Ketobacter sp. MCCC 1A13808: one gene and its partner. The protein of the gene in region 2 interacts with the protein of the main gene of each other region in a pairwise test. Links are inferred from orthologs where the notes say so. Each region holds a gene or a part of one and is shown on either strand. Other genes may lie near its edges.

Region 1 (5,570 bases), on a different replicon or contig from region 2:
CCCCTTCTCCTTTTCTGTCCCTTCAATGGGTTGCAAGCGGCATGACGGGCTTGTGGCTCATGATCAAACTGATACAAGCGTTGGAGTGAATATAAATGGGTGTCATTGCAAAACGTTCTTCGATGACTTTTTTCTCGGATGGTAGCGACCATTATTGTCACCGGGTGCGCATCGTTTTGGCTGAAAAAGGGGTGGCGGTAGATGTTTTAGACGTGGATCCCGCAGAAAAACCGGAGGATTTGGCGTCTCTGAATCCTTATAACGAGCTGCCTACACTCGTGGACCGGGAGCTGACGCTCTATGAGCCGAATATCATGATGGAGTACCTGGATGAGCGTTTTCCTCATCCTCCGTTACTGCCAGTGTATCCGGTCGAGCGAGCCCGCAGCCGCTTGCTGATGCATCGAATTCATCGTGATTGGTGTGATTCTGTGGATGCTCTGATTGCCGGTTCTGAAAAAGAAGCTGTTCTTAACAAGCACCGCAAGGAACTGACGGATAATTTGGTTGCCATAGACGGGATATTCTCGGAAAAGCCGTTCTTTATGAGTGATGACTTCACGCTGGTTGATTGTTGTGTGGCTCCTATTTTATGGCGCCTGCCTTCCATGGGAATTGAGCTGCAGAAGTCTAAGGCGGGTAATCTAATTACGTACGCGGATCGTTTGTTTGCTCGCGAATCGTTCCAGGCTAGTTTGTCTGATGCTGAGCGGGAATTGCGTCTCTAAAGCTATACATCTGCCATGCTGCTGTTTCTCCGGCAGTGTGACGGGTGCTTCTATGAGTGTACAATGACACCAAGTCGCCCTTATTTTATACGTGCAGTTTACGAGTGGATTCTGGATAACGAATTCACTCCTTATCTGTTGGTGAATGCAGGTTATCCCCTGGTTCAAGTGCCCAGTGAGTTCATAAGCGAAGGCCGGATCATTCTGAATCTGGCCCCTACGGCTATCAGAAATTTGCACATGGGCAATGAAGAGGTTGAGTTTTCGGCCCGCTTCGGTGGCAAAGCGCGCAACCTTTACGTCCCGATTGGTTCTATTCTCGCCATTTATGCCAAAGAAAATGGCAAAGGCATGTTCTTTGATGAAGACGAAATTCCGCCCCCGGAGAATCGACGGGAGCGCACTAAATCTAAAGATGAGGACTCCACCAAACCAAGCGGAAAGCCCTCCCTCAAGGTGGTTAAATAATTCTCTGTTAAATATCGGTCCCGAATATTTCGCGATCAATCAGGTCACAAAATAGGTGTATCGCAAACAGGTGGCTTTCTTGTATGCGGGGTGTTGAATTTGAGGGCACACGAATCTCAATATCATCTCGCTGCATGAGTCGCGCGCAATCCCCCCCATCCTTTCCTGTCAATGAAATAACGAGCATGCCCCGGTCGTGGGCGGCTTGTATCGCCTGAACGATATTAGCTGAATTTCCACTACTAGTGAGCGCTAACAGGATGTCGCCTTCATGGCCGATGGCGCGGATTTGTTTGGAGAATATTTCGTTGTAGCTATAGTCGTTGGATATGGATGTGATCGTCGAGGAGTCCGTTGACAGGGCGATAGCTGGCAGTGCAGGACGTTCTCGTTCGAAGCGGTTCAGCATCTTAGTGGAAAATTGCTGGGCTATATTGGCGGAGCCTCCGTTCCCGCACGCCAGCACTTTGTGATCGCTTAGTAAGCATTGAACTATGGTTTCACTGGCGCTGGCAATGAGGGGGGGGAGTTCGTCCCGGCATTTGAGTTGAGTGTTGATGTTGTCATCAAATAGATCGTGTATGCGATCAACAAGCGTCATTGCGAGTTCCTTAATTCTGTGTGTTAACCATAAAACGCAGCTTTAACCCAGTCTATGGTGGGGGCGCCATCCAGAGGGCCGCTTATTCCTACTACATCAAACCGGCAAGATGGCCACCGGTCCCCAAAGTGTTGTTGTAGGAAAAAACTGGCTGTGCGTATCAGTTTGCGTTGCTTACTCGAGGTCACTGTTTCCAGCGGAGAGCCCAGTTCCGTATCCGCACGATAACGGACCTCGACGAACACCAGTGTTGAGTCATCCTTCATTACCAGATCAATTTCGCCGGTTTTGCACTGAAAGTTTGCGACGCAAAAATTCAGCCCGGCTTTGGTGAGGTGTTGACGGGCTAGATTTTCAGCTTGGTTTCCCGTGCGCTTTTTCTCTGTCAGAGGCTTCGGCAGTGGGGGTGTTTTGACTGGTCGGGGCATATCGTCCTTGTGCTCTTGGTATGACCGGCGTGCTTTCCATAACTTCCGTATCAACGATTTTAGGAAGAAGTTGTGGTCGACCCTTTTTTATAACGGCCCAACTTAACTCCCTGTGTACTCGTTTATCAAGGCCTACCGTTAAGTTTCCGGTCGCGCCGAACAAGCCGGCATCCGGTATCTGCGTGAGAAGTTGCAGTCTGGATTGCAGTCTGTAGGCGTCCACCCCCATCGCGTTCAGCCTGAAGTAACGGTGATCCGCTTTTGGCCAGGCTTTGTACATCGCCGTATGCAAAGCGTCTGGTTTTTCAAGTAACCAGGGAATGTCGCAAAATTCAATGCCATTTAAGTCGCGATCATTTTGGGGGGAGGGCTCCCCGCTGTAAATCTGTGAGCCGGCTATGACGGGGATATCTTGTGCGTAGTAGAAGTCGAGCAGCGGTCGTATCTGGCGCGCTTGCTCCGGAGAGGCGATCAGGAAAATGAAATCAATATCCTGGCGTCTTCGTGGTTGAAACTCAAAATCTTTGCCTATCATTCGCTTCAGTTGTTGCGCCCGCAACTCACTTTGATGAACCAGTAGCATTTGCTTGATTGCGTTTGCCATTTTGTCCTGGCTTTCAAAGCTGGCTGCGCTTGTAATTTCACCCTCAGCCGTCATCCATTGTTTTGTAAAGGCGGCGTAGGCTCGACTCCACCAGGGGTTGTCCTGGTATAAGACGGCCGCACGGCTGAAATTGTATTTTCTTGCATGATCGGCGACCTGTACTGCGTCGTCCTCAGGCGAAAGGCCAAACTGGTAAAGGTTATGAGGTGTTTCTGCATTCCCCAGCTCCTGATTCAGTGCGATGGTGGTAATCGGTAACTCATCCGGGCTTTGCGTTAGTGTGCGTAGGTTTTCTTTTTGTAGCGGCCCCAGAATAATGTCGGCACCTTCAGAAACCGCGCGCTGGTAAATTTGGGAAAATTGATTCACATCGTGAGTGTCATAGACACGAATGGTTAAGTCCTGTTTGCTCTCCGGACTGCTGGGCCGGTTGCGGAAGTGAGCGGTCATAAATCCGTTAAGTATTGCCTCTGCCGCTAAACGATATTTTCCTTGCATCGGTAGCAAAATGGCCACTTGCGTAGGGCGATTAGCGCTCAGCTCCTGGACAACTTTCAAGGCGCCCGGGAGGTTGGTAGCAGCGGGGTGAACCGGATATCGTTGTTGCCAGGAATTCAATGCATCGAGTTGGCGGTCAAGGTCGTCCTGCAGGCCTTTGTATACCCACGCTAACTCCAGCCAGCCTTGAATTTCAGGCACTGCGACGGTTTTCGATAGTTGTTCAAGCGTTTCTACTGGAACATTGACAAGGTCGCTCCAGATTTGCTCGTGGTTTTGTTCTGCAATTTCAACTTCCGCGAGCATGGGGCTGACAAAAATTCGTTCTCTGGCCGCGGCAAGAAAGTTACCGGTCAGCTCCCAGGTTTGGGCGCGGAGTAGGCTGATCTCGTTTAGAAGCTCTGTGTCCAGGTGGTTGGAAGCGGTAATCAGGCCCAGCTTATCGGTCGTGAGCAGTTCTTCTGCAAGCGGGTAATCGCCTTCAGCAATTGCGACCTTGGACAGAGCCAGCACCAGCCTGGCTTTGCTGGAGTCATCCAGGTTAGCTGGATTGATGGTGCTGAGTATGCGTTTGGCCTTTGCAGTTTTACTTTGTTCCAGTAACAAGGAGGAGGCTTCGATTAACAGCTTTTCCGATTCTGGTGATGAAAGCGTTTTTGCTCGTTTGAGCATTTGATTGATAGCGTTCGTTTGCGATGTTTCTGTTACAGGATCTTGTTGACCGATTGGGGGGCTAGGTGTACAAGCCGCCAGTAGCAAGCACCAAAGGGTTAGCGCAACTGTGGTAAGCTGTGTTAAATGACGTGAATTCATACTGGTATTAGGCTCGTAACGCTATGTCGACTGGAAGTTTGTATATTGTCGCAACACCCATAGGGAATCTCAAGGATATCACGTATCGCGCTGTGGATGTTTTGAAACAAGTCGACATAATTGCAGCGGAAGACACACGCCATAGTCGTAAGTTGCTTGATCATTACGGGATCGCTACGAAAATGATGGCCGTGCACGATCATAATGAAGCAGACAAAATAACCGCGTTGCTCGATGTGCTCAATCAAGGACAGTCGATAGCGTTAATCTCGGATGCGGGTACTCCCTTGATCAGTGACCCGGGTTATCGTCTGGTTCGCGGTGTGCGTGAGCAGGGGGGCAGCGTTGTAGCTATTCCAGGGCCTTGTGCTGCAATAGCGGCACTTTCTATTGCGGGGTTGCCCACCGACCGGTTTCTGTTTGTCGGCTTTTTGTCGGCAAAGCAGCAGGCGCGCCGGGCACAGCTGGAGCAATTTGTTAATGAGCGGGCGACGTTGGTTTTATATGAATCACCCAAGCGCATTTTAGATTGTATCGCGGATGCCGAGCTGGTTTTGGGTGAAGACAGGACGATGGCGCTGGTAAAAGAAATCACGAAAACCTTTGAAACAGTCAGGACGGGTACGGGTCGACAATTGAGGGATTGGCTGCTTGAAAGTGATGCCCACCGTAAAGGCGAATTCGTGGTTTTAATAGAGGGGGTGCAGGATGCAGGGCGGGTGCCTAGTATTGACCCTTCTGTATTGCGGGCGTTGAACCTGGCACATCAAAGTATGCCCTTGAAGAAAGCCTGTGCTTTGGTTTCCGAATTAAGTGGAGTGGCAAAAAACGCGCTTTATGAGGCCGCAATTGCAAACAGCAATGAATAATTGCTTGATTCCTTAACCCCTTAGGCGTATTTTGCTCAACTAGAGTCAGCCAGGCAGTCGCTCTTGATCAGGTTTGTCCTGGTCGGGGGAGGAAAGTCCGGGCTCCATAGGGTAAGGTGCCAGGTAACGCCTGGGCGGTGAAAACCGACGGAAAGTGCAGCAGAAAGTATACCGCCTAAGCCAGTTCGCTGGCCGGTAAGGTTGAAAAGGTGCGGTAAGAGCGCACCGCGCGACTGGTAACAGATCGTGGCGATGGAAAACCCCACCCGGAGCAAGACCAAATAGGAATCCATTGGCGTGACCCGCGCTGGATTCGGGTAGGTTGCTAGAGGCGCACGGTGACGCGCGTCCCAGAGGAATGACTGTCCACGACAGAACCCGGCTTATCGGCTGACTCTATATTTTTTGCCCGGATTGAGCCCCTGACGCTCAATCCGCCCCCGGTGTAATAACCATTGTTCTAAAAATTCCCTGCCTTATATCTCGAAATGTTCTCTGTCGCTTGAAGCCACATTAAGAGTGGCTTCTATCTGACTGTTTTGACTTATTTTTTTGTTCGCT
Region 2 (5,855 bases):
ATTCACATTGAATCCAATCTCCAACTCCGCACCGTGATAATCAACGTTAATCGTTTCCTCTGCTTCTTCTTGCTCCGGGTTATTGGCGACCGTTGTGAGACTGCCATCCAACAACCTAATTCGGACGCCGCGATATTTTTCATTGGATAAAATGGAAACCCTCGAAAAACACTGCTTCATCTCGTCTTTATCGCTGATAACAGTTTTATCACTATTTTTAGGTAAAACACGCTCATAATCAGGGAATTTCCCATCAATTAGCTTGGAGGTGAAGCGTAAATCCGTATCTTCTACTCGAATATGATTACTACTCAAGGATACCGAAACATCCGCGTCCATATCAGTGAACAACTTGGACAGCTCAAGCACGCCTTTTCGTGGAACTATAGCCTGCACAGCTTGGTCCACTTCGCATTGGATTTCTGCATTACAAAGCGCTAGGCGATGCCCGTCAGTGGCCACAGCCCGGAGTAAATTGGCTGAAACCTCAAATAGCATCCCGTTCAGATAAAAACGAACGTCCTGTTGCGCCATCGCGAAACCGGTGCGGTCAATAACCGATTTCAAATAACCCTGGTTAATGGAAAAACGGGTAGTACCACTGGCATCTTCCAGATTTGGAAACTCGTTTGAGGGCAGGGTAGCCAGGCTAAACCGGCTACGACCGGCCTTCACCAATAACTTTTGGTCCTCAAGAATAAATTGGACGCTGCTTTCTTCGGGCAATGATTTACAGATATCCAATAACTTTTTCGCTGGAACTGTAATTTCTGCATTTTCAAACTGTGAGTCGAGGGTGACACGAGCGACCAATTCCACTTCCAGATCAGTGCCAGTGAGCAATAATTGATCACCATCAATCACCATCAACACGTTGGAAAGCACCGGCAATGTTTGCCGACGCTCCACAACCCCGGCAACCTGTTGCAGAGGTTTTAATAATTTTTCCCTTTCAATGGTAAAATTCATAACCTACCCCATAAGTTAGTAATCACTAACTCTATGATGTTAACGACCTTAAAAGATTAGTATAGTCTTCTCTTACATCGGAGCTCTCTTCTCTTAGCTCCTTTATCTTGCGACACGCATGCAACACGGTAGTGTGATCCCGGCCGCCAAAGGCATCACCGATTTCAGGCAAACTGTGGTTGGTTAACTCCTTTGCCAGCGCCATTGCAATCTGGCGCGGCCGCGCAACAGAACGACTGCGTCGCTTTGACAAAATATCAGCCATCTTGATTTTAAAATACTCGGCTACGGTACGCTGTATGTTATCTATGCTAACTTGTTTTTCCTGCAGTGCCAGAAGATCTTTTAACGATTCTTTCACAAATTCCAGAGAGATCGGCTTGCCCGTGAAGTGTGCATTCGCTATCACACGCTTCAGCGCGCCTTCTAATTCCCGTACATTTGAACGTACCCGCTGGGCGACAAAAAAAGCAGCTTCGTCCGGCAAATTAATTTTAGCCTGTTCTGCCTTCTTCATTAATATGGCCACCCGGGTTTCTAGCTCCGGGGGCTCGACTGCAACCGTCAATCCCCACCCGAAACGCGATTTCAAACGTTCCTCAACCCCCATGATCTCTTTCGGATAACGGTCACTGGTCAAGATCATTTGCTGACCGCCTTCCAGCAAGGCATTAAAGGTATGGAAAAACTCTTCCTGGGAACGCTCTTTACCCGCAAAGAACTGGATATCATCAATCAATAGCGCATCGACCGAACGGTAAAAGCGTTTGAATTCATTGATCGCATTAATCTGTAGCGCTTTCACCATATCAGCAACAAAGCGCTCTGAATGCAGATACACCACCTTGGCATTCGGGTTCTGCGTCATCATGAAATTACCCACAGCGTGCATCAAGTGGGTCTTACCTAAGCCGACACCACCATAAAGAAAAAGAGGGTTATAGGCCTGTCCCGGATTCTCTGCAACCTGGGTAGCGGCAGCCCTGGCCAACTGGTTCGATTTACCTTCGACAAAGCTACTGAATATAAAGGAAGGATTAAGATTGGTTTTATGTTTAATCGTGCCGCCAACATCCACTTCACGTTTGGGCGGCTTAGGTCTGGTGTCCGGTAAATCCAGTTCACTTTGACCGCTGTTATCTGACCGCCGCGACACATCATGAGCTACCACGGTCACACTGCGACCGGACGGGCCGGTAGAGGTATCCACCACGGACGCCGTGGGCCTGCTTTGACGGGAACCGATCGCCAACACCACCGTCAACGGCTCTTCATCTATAGCAATCTCTCTCATCAATTCCGAAATACGGTTGAGAAATTTTTCGTTGACCCAGTCCAGTACAAAACGATTCGGCGCCAGCAGCCTTAATTGAGGACCGTCTTCCTCCGCCTGAAGTGGGCGAATCCACATATTAAACTGTTGCGAAGGCAATTCTTCCTGTAAACGGTCAAGGCATTGCCCCCAGAGCGAACTTCCCACTTGGCAGCCCCCGGTAAAAATCAGAAAAGGTAAATTGAAGAGGAATGATATACCCCGAATCTCGACTTATCCACAGCTGAGGAAAAGATTTTTTGACGCAGAATATTCATTTTTGGTTGAAAAATTTCGTTTGTGGATAAGTCCTGAACAAAGTACGTTGAATCCTGGGTGCGAAAAGTGGGTTAAATCGGGTTTTACCCACATGGTAAGGTTATCCACAATTCCATCCGCAGCTTTCGGTCAGCTAATACCGTTTTTTGCCACACAGTTATCATTCGTCTAACTATCTGTTTTAATTATATTTTAATAGGTTATCCACAGAAACTATCAACACTAATAACAACAATCATAAAAATATCTTTATATATATTAATATTATTATTACGACCTGTGGACTGTTGAAAACCCAGATGATTTTCCCCATTGACATCCGCATCCCGGCGCCATAGAATTGCGCCTCATTTTTCAGTGATGATGTTCTGTCCATCCGGACAAATAAACGTCATTTAACTCAAGTTAAAGTGGTTTCGACATGAAAAGAACATTCCAGCCCAGCAACCTGAAGCGCAAAAGAAATCACGGCTTCCGTGCTCGCATGGCAACCAAAAGCGGACGTCAGATTCTGGCTCGCCGTCGCGCGAAAGGCCGTAAGCGTCTGTCTGCGTAAGATGATTCGGTGGCGTGAGCCCATTTTCGTTTCAACGCCACCAAAGACTTCTCAACCCTAGCGAATTCAAACGAGTTTTCGACGGGGTTGAAGGTCGTATCAGTCATACCTTTTTCCTGATTCTTGCCCGCCGTAGCGATCCCGAACAACCCGCCAGACTAGGTCTTGTCGTTGCCAAGAAGCATCTCAAACGAGCAGTAGACCGCAACGCCTTCAAACGTATCATAAGAAACGAATTCAGACTGTCCCAATCCCAATTGGCTGGCTTGGATATCGTGATATTAGCCCGTCCAGGCAGTGCCCAGATCCCACAGAAAGACCTGGCAGCCCAAATCAATAAATATTGGCCGAAACTGGTGCAACGCTGTCATAATCCCCCAGCACAGAAACCTACGCCGCGGGCAGAATCTCCGAAATGAAACAAATCGCTCTGATTCTAGTCACCTTTTACCGCAACGCGATCAGTCCGCTGATGCCGCCCCATTGCCGTTTTCATCCCACCTGCTCCTGTTATGCAGAGGAAGCTATTCAACACTATGGCATTGCACGCGGCAGCCTGTTAACCTTGCGGCGGCTGTCTAAATGTCATCCTTGGCATGAAGGCGGCTATGATCCGGTGCCCGGAACAGATACCCATCCAACCCACACTCATCCAAAAGACAGTAAGTAACGATGGACTGGCAACGAACAATATTGATTGGCGCTTTGGCGATTGTCTCCTACCTGATGATTCTGCAATGGCAGGAAGATTACGTAGGCTCCCCCCAAGCGAAGCAAGCAGATACTAATACACAAAGTTATCCACAGCCTTCAGACGACGAAGCTGGAGACGTACCTTCCGAAGCCAGTGTCGCAACCGAAGATGTTCCCGTGGATCCGGCAGTCGCCACCGAAGCCCCAGTAGTTGACGCGTTAACCCCCGCCAAAGGTATGATCCTGGTCGAAACTGATGTGCTGAAGGTGACCATTAATCCGGTCGGCGGCGATATTGTGCACGTTGGTCTCAAGGATTATCCGGTTTCACTGGAACGGCCGGACGTTCCTTTTACTCTGCTGGATTCAACTTCTGCGCATACCTACATTGCACAGAGCGGATTGATAGGACCCGATGGTCCGGATAGCAGCCAAGCTGGAAGACCGCAATACTCGAGTGCCAAAACCTCCTACTCGATGAGTGCTGATGCGGCGCAAGGGGAAACTCTCAAAGTTGATCTGCTGTTTAATCAGAAAAATGGCACTCAGATCAAAAAGACCTTTACGTTCAGCAAAGGCAGTTACGCGGTAAACGTTGATTTCACCATCGATAACCAGAGCAATGCAGCCTGGCAAGGGCTAATGTACGGTCAGATCAAACGTGACGGCACGCCGGACCCGGGCGTAGACAGCAACATTGGATTTGGTTTGCCGACCTTTCTTGGCGGAGCCTATTGGGATCAGGAAAAACGGTATAACAAAATTAAATTCGATGAGATGGCTGAATCGCCATTGAATAAACGGATACCCGGCGGCTGGCTGGCGATGGTTCAGCATTATTTTATGAGCGCCTGGATTCCGAATCAGGAACAGACACACCACTACACCACCCGGGTTGCCAAGGGATTCAATATAATTGGCTTCACCACACCGAAAGTGTCCGTAGCGCCTGGTACCAGTGAAACCTTATCAGCGCAATTTTATGCGGGTCCCAAAATCCAAAAAGTGTTGAAAGAATTGTTACCGGATAAAGGGCTGGATCTGGTGGTGGACTTCGGTCCGCTATTCTTCATATCCGAAATTCTGTTCTGGTTCCTTCAGCTTTTCCATAGCTGGACGGGCAATTGGGGCTTCGCCATTATTATGCTAACGATGATGGTAAAAGGGTTTTTCTTCTACCCCTCCGCATTGAGTTACCGTTCTATGGCCAAGATGCGGAAGGTCGCGCCGGAAATGACCCGTTTGCGTGAGCAATACGCTGATGACCGGCAAAAGCTGTCGCAAGAAATGATGGGCCTGTATAAAAAAGAAAAAATTAATCCATTGGGCGGTTGTTTACCCATTCTGATTCAAATGCCGGTATTTCTGGCTTTGTATTGGGCCTTGCTGGAAAGTGTGGAATTGCGCCAGGCTCCGTTCATGCTGTGGATAAATGATCTATCGGTAATGGATCCCTATTTTGTATTGCCATTAATCATGGGGGGCAGCATGTGGGTGCAGCAAATGCTCAACCCGGCTCCGCCCGATCCGATGCAAGCCAAGGTAATGAAACTAATGCCGATCATCTTCACTGTGATGTTCCTTTGGTTCCCGGCAGGTCTGGTATTGTATTGGGTAACAAACAACGTCCTGTCGATTACTCAGCAATACGTCATTACCAAGCGTATAGAAGCGGAAGGCAGTACGTAACTTTTTGGTCAGGATTCGATAGCCAATGAGCGCCTATCCTAATGAGACCATAGCGGCACAAGCGACACCGCCCGGCCGGGGCGGTGTCGGAATTATTCGTCTGTCCGGCCCCCAAGCTGAAAGCATTGCCCGTATCCTGTGTAAAAAACAAAATTCCTTCCGCCCACGTCACGCCCATTTCTGTCGCTTTCACGATGAACAAGGCCATGTTCTGGACGAGGGCTTAGCGCTGTTTTTTCCAGGTCCGAATTCCTTTACCGGAGAAGATGTGGTTGAACTGCAAGGCCATGGCGGGCCCGTCGTCATGGGCAGTCTACTAAATCAGGTGGTATCGCTGGGCGCTCGTGTGGCCCGCCC

What was found.
Region 1: the proteins of dnaA (region 2) and FT643_RS03580 interact in binary tests that used the Escherichia coli proteins (3 or more experiments, as listed by UniProt). The link is inferred for Ketobacter sp. MCCC 1A13808 from one-to-one orthologs.

The regions. Positions count from the first base shown.
Region 1 is NZ_VRKW01000001.1:830,653-836,222, reverse strand. Bases 1-2,955 are described here. They hold FT643_RS03580 (phosphoheptose isomerase), read right to left. Parts: upstream 1,798-2,955; coding sequence 1,204-1,797; downstream 1-1,203. Other genes in these bases: FT643_RS03570 (penicillin-binding protein activator), read right to left, coding at 2,152-2,955; FT643_RS03575 (YraN family protein), read right to left, coding at 1,821-2,225; FT643_RS03585 (ClpXP protease specificity-enhancing factor), read left to right, coding at 792-1,196; FT643_RS03590 (glutathione S-transferase N-terminal domain-containing protein), read left to right, coding at 105-728. Also shown: more of FT643_RS03570, read right to left, coding at 2,956-3,999; rsmI (16S rRNA (cytidine(1402)-2'-O)-methyltransferase), read left to right, coding at 4,164-5,009. UniProt on the Escherichia coli protein: Required for the timely initiation of chromosomal replication via direct interactions with the DnaA initiator protein.
Region 2 is NZ_VRKW01000011.1:8,567-14,421, forward strand. Bases 191-3,166 are described here. They hold dnaA (chromosomal replication initiator protein DnaA), read right to left. Parts: upstream 2,381-3,166; coding sequence 1,001-2,380; downstream 191-1,000. Other genes in these bases: dnaN (DNA polymerase III subunit beta), read right to left, coding at 191-969; rpmH (50S ribosomal protein L34), read left to right, coding at 2,982-3,116; rnpA (ribonuclease P protein component), read left to right, coding at 3,131-3,166. Also shown: more of dnaN, read right to left, coding at 1-190; more of rnpA, read left to right, coding at 3,167-3,535; membrane protein insertion efficiency factor YidD, read left to right, coding at 3,532-3,786; membrane protein insertase YidC, read left to right, coding at 3,789-5,498; tRNA uridine-5-carboxymethylaminomethyl(34) synthesis GTPase MnmE, read left to right, coding at 5,524-5,855. UniProt on the Escherichia coli protein: Plays an essential in the initiation and regulation of chromosomal replication. Binds in an ATP-dependent fashion to the origin of replication (oriC) to initiate formation of the DNA replication initiation complex once per cell cycle.